DNA from 4 places in the Micromonospora maris AB-18-032 genome. Region 2 is predicted to be linked to each of the others. Evidence: riboswitches for the same ligand, from Rfam matches in the RefSeq annotation. Region 2 holds a riboswitch; each other region holds the start of a gene.
The links. A riboswitch is a leader RNA that binds a small molecule or an ion and turns the genes downstream of it on or off. The one in region 2 is predicted to bind cobalamin.
Positions count from the first base shown of each region.

Region 1: linked by a shared signal. The riboswitch ahead of VAB18032_RS11645 (acyl-CoA thioesterase) and the one ahead of VAB18032_RS01500 (ABC transporter substrate-binding protein) in region 2 are both predicted to bind cobalamin.
Region 3: linked by a shared signal. The riboswitch ahead of metE (5-methyltetrahydropteroyltriglutamate--homocysteine S-methyltransferase) and the one ahead of VAB18032_RS01500 (ABC transporter substrate-binding protein) in region 2 are both predicted to bind cobalamin.
Region 4: linked by a shared signal. The riboswitch ahead of VAB18032_RS13630 (ribonucleoside-diphosphate reductase subunit alpha) and the one ahead of VAB18032_RS01500 (ABC transporter substrate-binding protein) in region 2 are both predicted to bind cobalamin.

Region 1 covers NC_015434.1:2,551,541-2,553,732, forward strand. Annotated here, with positions in the region: gene VAB18032_RS11635 (MFS transporter) at 1-497, shown strand, start outside; gene VAB18032_RS32235 (hypothetical protein) at 539-829, shown strand; cobalamin riboswitch at 857-1,072, shown strand; gene VAB18032_RS11645 (acyl-CoA thioesterase) at 1,192-1,704, shown strand; gene VAB18032_RS11650 (LysE family translocator) at 1,765-2,192, shown strand, end outside.
Region 2 covers NC_015434.1:302,043-304,234, forward strand. Annotated here, with positions in the region: gene VAB18032_RS01495 (M14 family metallopeptidase) at 1-991, shown strand, start outside; cobalamin riboswitch at 1,120-1,252, shown strand; gene VAB18032_RS01500 (ABC transporter substrate-binding protein) at 1,338-2,192, shown strand, end outside.
Region 3 covers NC_015434.1:2,767,680-2,769,871, forward strand. Annotated here, with positions in the region: gene VAB18032_RS12455 (transcriptional regulator) at 1-128, opposite strand, end outside; gene VAB18032_RS12460 (hypothetical protein) at 125-844, opposite strand; cobalamin riboswitch at 966-1,177, shown strand; gene metE (5-methyltetrahydropteroyltriglutamate--homocysteine S-methyltransferase) at 1,292-2,192, shown strand, end outside.
Region 4 covers NC_015434.1:3,035,878-3,038,069, forward strand. Annotated here, with positions in the region: gene VAB18032_RS30090 (endo-1,4-beta-xylanase) at 1-272, opposite strand, end outside; cobalamin riboswitch at 513-718, shown strand; gene VAB18032_RS13630 (ribonucleoside-diphosphate reductase subunit alpha) at 854-2,192, shown strand, end outside.

The DNA.
Region 1 (2,192 bases), 2.2 Mb from region 2:
TCGGTCCAGCGGTGATCGCCGGTCCGGTGTGGATGCAGGTGTCCCGGCGCATCGGCAAGCAGCGTGGCCTGCTGATCTGCCAGGCGGTCTTCGTGGCCGGTTCGCTGGCGCCGCTGCTCGGCTACGGCACCGGGCCGGCTGTCGCGGTGGTCGGCGTCCTGGGCATCGCGTTCGCCGGGCTGCAGCTGTTCGCGTTCTCGATGGTCCCGGATGCGGTCGCGGCCGCCGAGCAGCGCGGTACCGTCCGGGCTGGCGCCTACACCGGTGTCTGGACTGCCACCGAAGCCACCGGCACCGCAATCGGCCCGTACGTGTACTCGGCCGTGCTCGCCCTGGGCGGCTTCATCTCCACCACCGAGGGGCAGACCGTGACGCAGCCGGAGTCCGCCCACACCGCCCTGTTGATCGGCTTCACCGTGGTCCCGGCGGTGCTGATGGCCGCGGCGCTGACATTCCAAGTGCGCTGGAAGCTGGATCGGACACGCCACACCGGTTGATTTGTGCTCAGGCCGGCACCGGTCGCCGGGCGAAAGCGCGCATGGCCAGCGTCCCGAGCATCGGGCCGGGAGCCAGCAGCCAGAATGCCCAACGCCAGCCGACGGCGTCGGCCAGGAATGCCGCGACGGCGGCGGGTGTGGCGGCGAAGCGTAGCGGTGAACTCAGACAGCAGCCACCGCTGACCTTCGGGGCGGCGAACGCGGCCCTGGCGGCCGGGCCCATCACCCACGCGCAACGGCAGATCGCCGAGACCGCAGATACCGGGGTGTTCGTCATCGTCGGCCCCACCAACCATCAGGACAACGAGACGGCGGTCACCAACGACACCTGACACGCCAGCACCGCCTGGTGGACTGAGTACGATGGTCGCGGCGCTGGTTCGCCCGACCTCGACAGGACGGGCGTCGTAAGAGGGAACCCGGTGAGAGTCCGGGACTGCCCCGCAGCGGTGAGTGGGAACGACCGCCGTCAACAGCACTGGGCGCACCTGCCTGGGAAGCGATGGCCAGTAGGAGACCGGTACTGCCCGGTCACGCCCGCGAGTCCGAAGACCTGCCCGCGCCGCGTACACGACGTGTGTGCGCTGCCGTCGACCTCGCGGGTGGGTCGAGCGGGTGACACGCCACGGTCCGGCGTGTCCTCGACGTGCACCCAGCCGAGTAGGCGGTGTGCTTCCCGAGGACGGACCACGCAATGCACGACACCACTACGCTCGCCGGTCGGCCATCATCGGCATCGCACCTGACCCTGTCGCAGATCATGGACCAGCACCACACCAACCTGATGGGCACAGTTCACGGAGGCCGGATCCTCAACCTCATCGACTCCGTAGCCGGGGTGGTTGCCGCCCGGCATTCCGACGGGCCGGCGGTCACCGCCGCCATCGACGAGACGGCCTTTCTCCGCGCGGTACGGGTCGGCGATGTGGTCCACGTCGACGCCCGGATCACCTGGGCCGGACGCAGCTCCATGGAGGTGGCCGTCAAGGTGACCGCAGACCGGTGGGACCGGGCCGTGCCCCCCACCGACGTGGCCACCGCCCACCTGGTCATGGTGGCGATCGACGACGACGGACATCCTCGCGCCGTCCCGCCGTTGCTACCCGAGACCGACGGGGATCGGCGACGCTACCGCGAGGCACAGATCCGCCGCGAACACCGACTCGCGCTACGCCGCGCTCTGCTTGACGGTGCCGAGGAGGGCTGAGCCTTGCTCGGACTGTCAGTAACGACCCTCGTGGGCTACCTTGCCGTGATCGCCGTTCTCATGATCACACCCGGTCCCGACATGATGTTCGTCCTCACCAATGCCACCCGCTACGGCGCCCGATCCGGCGTCATCGCTGCACTCGGCGTCGCCGCGGGAGAAACCATCCACGTCGCGGCGGTGGTCTGCGGCCTGGCCGCGGTGATCACCGCATCGCCGGTGCTGTTCACCGCCATCCGCTGGGCCGGCGCCGTGTATCTGGTCATCCTCGGAATCCGAGCCGTACGCCTCAGCGGCACCGCCAACCACAGCCACCCCGAGCGCGGCGCAACGCCTCGCCAGGCATTTCTGCGCGGGTTGGTAACCAACCTGCTCAACCCGAAGATGATCATGTTCAGCGTGGCGTTTCTGCCCCAGTTCGTCGATCCAGCTGCCGGCGACCCCACCGCCCAGCTCATCCTGCTCGGTGCTCTGTTCGTCGCCGTGCA
Region 2 (2,192 bases):
GCGCAACTTCGTCAACAGCCGGGTCGTCGGTGGCGTGCAGCAGATCAAGGCCAACATCGACTTCCACACCTACTCCGAGCTGGTGCTCTGGCCGTACGGCTACACGTACAACGACACCGCCACCGGGATGAACGCCGACCAGTACAACACCTTCGCCACCATCGGTCGGCAGATGGCCGCGACAAACAACTTCACCCCGCAGCAGTCCAGTGACCTGTACATCACCGACGGCAGCAGCATCGACTGGATGTGGGCGGTGCACGGCATCTGGGCGTACACCTTCGAGCTGTACCCGCGCTCGGCCTCCGGCGGCGGTTTCTACCCGCCCGACGAGGTGATCCCGCAGCAGACCTCGCGCAACCGGGAGGCGGTGCTCATCCTCGCCGAGTACGCCGACTGCCCGTACCGGGCGATCAACAAGCAGGCCCAGTACTGCGGCGGTGGCAGCGGCGGTACGACTGTCTGGTCGGACACCTTCGAGACCAACACCGGCTGGACGATCAACCCCAACGGCACCGACACCGCGACGTCGGGCCAGTGGGAGCGGGGTGCCGCCCAGGCCACCAACTCCAGCGGGGCCAAGCAGCTCACCCCGTACGCCGGCAGCAACGACCTGGTCACCGGTCGGCTCGCCGGCTCCGCCGCCGGTGACTACGACGTCGACGGCGGCGTGACAAGCGCCCGCTCCCCGGCGATCACCCTGCCGTCGAGCGGCACGTTGACGCTCTCCCTGGCCTGGTACCTGGCCCACGGCTCGAACTCGTCGTCGGCCGACTACTTCCGGGTCAGCGTGGTGCACAACGGCGGCACCACGACCCTGCTCAGCCAGGCCGGCGCGGCAAGCAACCGCAACGGCGCCTGGACCACCTCGAACCTCAACCTCACCCCGTACGCGGGGCAGTCGATCCGAATCCTGGTGGAGGCTGCGGACGCCTCGACGGCCAGCCTGGTCGAGGCGGCTGTGGACAACGTCACCATCACCGCCTCCTGAACCGACGGGGCCCCGCCACACCCCCCTCGCGCGGGGCCCCGTCTTCAGGAAATGACTCGGGTACCAGATGCGTGGGTCGGCTCGACGTCGAGCCGACCCACGTGGCTGCTCCCCACGGCTCGGCGGGGCGGCCACCGGGCGTGCGCTACGGTTCTACCGACCCGCCACAGCGAAGTCGGTGTGAAACCGGCGCTGTCCCGCAACTGTGATGCCCCCGAAAGGGGGACGAGCCAGGTCGCCTGTGGCGCGGTCGCGACACGCGCTCTCGAGGAAGGGCGCCTCGCCCACGGGTGCCTGTGGCTCCCTGTCGGCGAAGCACCACACTCCTCGACCGACAGGAGGACCGATGTTCAGACGTACCCCCCGGATTCTCGCCGCCACCCTCGCGGTGGCCGCGCTGGCGCTCGGTGCCTGCGCCGAGAAGACCACCGAGACCCCCACGGCCAGCGGCAGCCCGGCCGGCGGCGCCTTTCCCGTCACCGTCGGATCGCTGACGCTGGAACAGCGTCCCGAAAAGATCATCTCGCTGGCGCCGACCGCCACCGAGATGCTCTTCGCGGTCGGCGCCGGCCCGCAGGTCGTCGCGGTCGACGACCAGTCCAACCACCCGGCCGACGCGCCGAAGACGGACCTGTCCGGCTACCAGCCCAACGCCGAGGCGATCGCCGCCAAGAACCCTGACCTGGTGGTGCTCAGCGACGACCGGAACAAGATCGTCGACCAACTGGCGGCGCTGAAGATCCCGGTCTACCTGACCCCCGCGGCGCAGACGCTCGACGACACGTACCAGCAGATCACCGACCTGGGTGTGCTCACCGGCAACGCCACCGCCGGCGCCGACGTCGTGCAGCGGATGAAGGACGACATCGCGAAGATCGTCGCCGAGGTGCCGCAGCGGGTTCAGGCACCCACCTACTTCCACGAGCTCGGCCCGGAGCTGTACACCGTCACCAGCAAGACCTTCATCGGCTCGATCTACTCCCTCGCCGGCCTGGAGAACATCGCCGACGCAGCCGACGCGGACGGCAAGAGCGGCGGCTACCCGCAGCTCTCCCAGGAGATGATCGTCGCGGCCAACCCGGACTTCGTCTTCCTCTCCGACGTCAAGTGCTGCCAGCAGAGCGCCGCGACGGTCTCGGCGCGCAGCGGCTGGGCGGGCATCAACGCCGTACGCGAGGGCCAGATCGTGGAACTCGACGAC
Region 3 (2,192 bases), 2.5 Mb from region 2:
ACCCGGCGGGCCTCGTGCGCGATGGTGAGGATGCCCAGCCGGACCCGCTGGTGCACCACGTCGTCCAGGCCGTTGACCGGGTGGGCGGACGGTGCGTACGGGTCCGGGGCCCCGCTCGCGGCGGTCATCGCTGCCGCCGGCGGGCCACCGCGAAGCCGACCGCGCCCAGCAGCAGCACGGCGCCGTTGACGATCTGCGGCGGCAGGAACTCTCCCAGAATTCCCGCGTATCCCCAGTCGGGGTGCCAGAAGATGTTGATCGGCACCAGCACCACCGCCAGATACCCGAGGGTGAACACCAGCAGCGCGACGTGGCGCTCCAACCAGGCCAGCACCAGCAGCGCGACCCCGATCGCGCCCGCCGGTGCGACCAGACGGTCCAGCAGCATCACCCAGGAGGGGAGCGGTTGGGTGGGCGCCGGGCCGGCCAGGTACAGGCGCGCCAGCAGCCACAGAACGGTGAACAGGACGGTCAGCGCGACGCCGGTGATCACGTACGGCAGCACCCGTACGCCCAGCCCCCGCGACCGGGCGACCCGCACGGCGTAAACGGCGATCGCCGTGTACGCCAGCAGCAGCGCCGGCGGCCAATAGAACATCGCGCCGTCACGCCGGACGTGGCACCAGGAGCCGTCGTTCACGTCCGTGACCCACGCGCTCGCGGATCCACAGTCGGCTCGGAGGGAGTACCAGTCGATCGGAATCGCCACGAACGTCACCGCGGCCAGCACCAGTAGCGCAACCCAGGTCACCCGCTGGTCAAGACGCACCCGGCGGGCGAGGGCGCGCACCTCCGACAGCAGCTGGCGGGGGTCGCCGCTGGTGGGTACCGAATCAGCAGTCATGCCAACAGGTTTCCATAGCAAACCTATTTCCGATAGTGCTTTCTTGAGCGGTTACCGTGCTCGCCCTGACACCCATCCCGCCCGTCGGACAGCGTGACGCGGAGACGACCATCCGGCCCGTACGATGGCGAGCGGCGCTGGTTCGCCCCATCCCGCCAGGGTGGGGCGTCGTAAGAGGGAACCCGGTGAGAGACCGGGACTGCCCCGCAGCGGTGAGTGGGAACGACCGCCGTCAACGAAGCACTGGACCACCAGGTCCGGGAAGCGACGGCCAGTAGGTGACCTCGTGTCATGCCCGCGAGTCCGAAGACCTGCCAGCGCTGCGCACGCCACCGGCGTGCGCCGCCGGCGGCCTCTCGGGAGGGCCAGGGCGGAAGCGGGCACCGTGAGATGTGCCTGCCTTCCCTCCCCGGGGCCGCTGGGCACTTCGAGGGAAGGACCCCACAGGTGACTACCGCATTCGGCCAGAGCACTGTGCTCGGCTACCCACGTATCGGCGTCGATCGTGAGCTGAAGAAGGCCGTCGAGGCGTACTGGGCCGGCACCATCGACGTCGACGCTCTGGAAAGCACCGCCGCCGGGCTGCGCGCGCAGGTGTGGCGGACGCTGCACGACGCCCGCCTCGACGCGATCCCGTCGAACACGTTCTCCTACTACGACCAGGTCCTCGACACGGCCGTCGCCGTCGGCGCGATCCCCACCCGCTTCGCCCGGCTGGGCCTGCCCGCGCTGGACACCTACTTCGCCATGGCCCGCGGCGTCGACACCGAGCCGGCACTGGAACTGACGAAGTGGTTCGACACCAACTACCACTACCTGGTGCCGGAGATAGCCCCCGACACCGTCTTCACCGCGAACCCGGCGAAGGCGCTGGGCGAGCACGCCGAGGCCCGCGACCTGGGCATCACCACCCGACCGGTGTTCATCGGGCCGGCCACGTTCCTGCTGCTGGCCAAGGGCGACGATCCGTTCGCCCGGCTCGACGACCTGGTCGACACGTACGCCGCGATCCTCACGGCACTCGCCGAGGCGGGGGTGGCCTGGATCCAGCTGGACGAGCCCGCCTACGTCGCCGACCGCACCCCGGCCGAGATCGACGCCCTACGCCGCGCCTACATCCGGCTCGGTGAACTCACGCACCGGCCGAGGATCTTCGTCGCCACCTACTTCGGTGACCTCGGCGCCGCACTGCCGGCGCTACTGGACACCCCGGTCGAAGCAATCGGCCTGGACCTGGTCGCCGGCCCGGGCAACCTCGACCGACTCGCCGCTGCCGGCCCACTGGCCGGCAGGACCATCGTCGCCGGCCTGGTCGACGGACGAAACATCTGGCGTACCGACCTGCGCG
Region 4 (2,192 bases), 2.7 Mb from region 2:
CTCGTGGCCGGTCCCTGCCAGTTGGCGGTACGGCCGGTGACCGACAGGCTGCCGTCGCTGTCGTGACCCTCGTCGGCGATGGCGAGGGTCACGTCACCGCGTGGTCCCCAGGGGGCGTACGAGCCGGACTCGAAGTCGTTGCTGAGCACGACCTCGTCGGCCACGGCCGGGGTGGGGGCGACGGTGATGGCCGCGACGAGCGCGGCCGAACAGAGTACGGCGAAAGTTCGTGATCGGCGTCGTGATCGTTGGGACGGATTCCACAGGCGCATCGACTGGTCCCTTACGCAAATTGGACAGTGGTGGGGGTGCCTGACGTCGGGTTTCCGGACAGATCCAAGCGCGTGCATGCTATGTCGACCCGATTGGCATAGCCAGAACTTCCGGAAGTTTTCGGAAAGATGCGTGGGGTCGGTTGCCTCGGCGGCGGTCGTCGCGCTCGGGCGGATGATTCGATCGACACGCGTGGCGACACAGCATGTGGTGTTGAGGTTCCTGGCCCGTTCCCATATATAGTAGTGCCCGCAGCTGGTTCGGCAGTCACTCCACGACGGCCGAGGCAAGAGGGAACCCGGTGGAATTCCGGGACTGCCCCGCAGCGGTGAGTGGGAACGACCGCCGTCAACGAAGCACTGGGCCCGCCAGGTCTGGGAAGCGACGGCCAGTAGGCACGAACACGCCCACGAGTCCGAAGACCTGCCAGCGCGCCGCACGCGTACGTGTGCGGCGGTCGAAGGCCGCGCGGGACGGCCGACGCCATCAGCTGGTCGTCGACGGCAGTCAGTCCGTCCGGTGACCGGCGGCGTCCTCCCGCGTGCCCGTCGACCTTCACCGACCGGTACGAGGAGGGGCCATGACGGTGACCCGGGCACAGGCGGGGCCGGAGCAACGCCGGCACGTGATGCAGGTGCGTAAACGCAACGGCGACACCGAGCCGGTGGACGTCAACAAGATCGTCAAGGCGGTGGAGCGCTGGGTCACCGACCTGGACGAGATCGACCCGCTGCGGGTGGCGACGAAGACGATAAGCGGCCTGTACGACGGTGCGACCACCGCCGAGCTGGACAAGCTGTCGATCCAGACGGCCGCCGAGCTGATCGGTGAGGAGCCGCAGTACTCCAGGCTCGCGGCGCGGCTGCTGGCCGCGTTCGTCGACAAGGAGGTACGCGGCCAGCAGGTGGCCAGCTTCAGCCAGTCCATCCGGTACGCCCACGGCCTGGGCCTGATCGGCGACGCCACCGCCGCGTTCGTGGCCCGCAACGCCCGCAAGCTGGACGACGCCGTCGACCCGGCGGGGGATCTGCGGTTCGAGTACTTCGGGCTGCGCACCGTCGCCGACCGGTACCTGCTGCGGCATCCGCAGACCCGGCAGGTGGTGGAGACCCCGCAGTACTGGCTGCTGCGGGTCGCCTGCGGGCTGTCCCAGACGCCCGGCGAGGCGATCGGCTTCTACCGGCTGATGTCCAGCCTGGCCTACCTGCCGAGTTCGCCGACGCTGTTCAACTCCGGCACCCGACACACCCAGATGTCGTCGTGTTTCCTTGTCGACTCGCCCCGCGATGAACTCGACTCGATCTACGAGCGGTATCACCAGGTGGCGAAGCTGTCGAAGTTCTCCGGCGGCATCGGCATCTCTTGGACGCGGGTGCGGGGTCGTGGGGCACTGATCCGGGGCACCAACGGGCGCTCGAACGGCATCGTGCCGTTCCTCAAGACCCTCGACGCCGGGGTGGCGGCGGTCAACCAGGGTGGCCGGCGCAAGGGCGCGGCCTGCGTATACCTGGAACCCTGGCACCCGGACATCGAGGAGTTCCTGGAGTTGCGCGACAACACCGGGGAGGAGTCGAGGCGTACGCACAACCTGAACCTGGCCAACTGGATCCCGGACGAGTTCATGCGCCGGGTGGAGGCCGACGGCGACTGGTCGCTGATCGACCCCTCCGACGCGCCGGAGTTGCCCGACCTGTACGGCGAGGCGTTCGACGAGGCGTACCGGGCGGCGGAGAAGAAGGCGGTCCGCACGGTCAAGGCCCGCGACCTGTACGGGCGGATGATGCGCACCCTCGCGCAGACCGGCAACGGGTGGATGACGTTCAAGGACGCGGCCAACCGGCTGTCCAACCAGACCGGCGCGCCGGGCAACACCATCCACCTGTCGAACCTGTGCACCGAGATCCTGGAGGTCAACAACG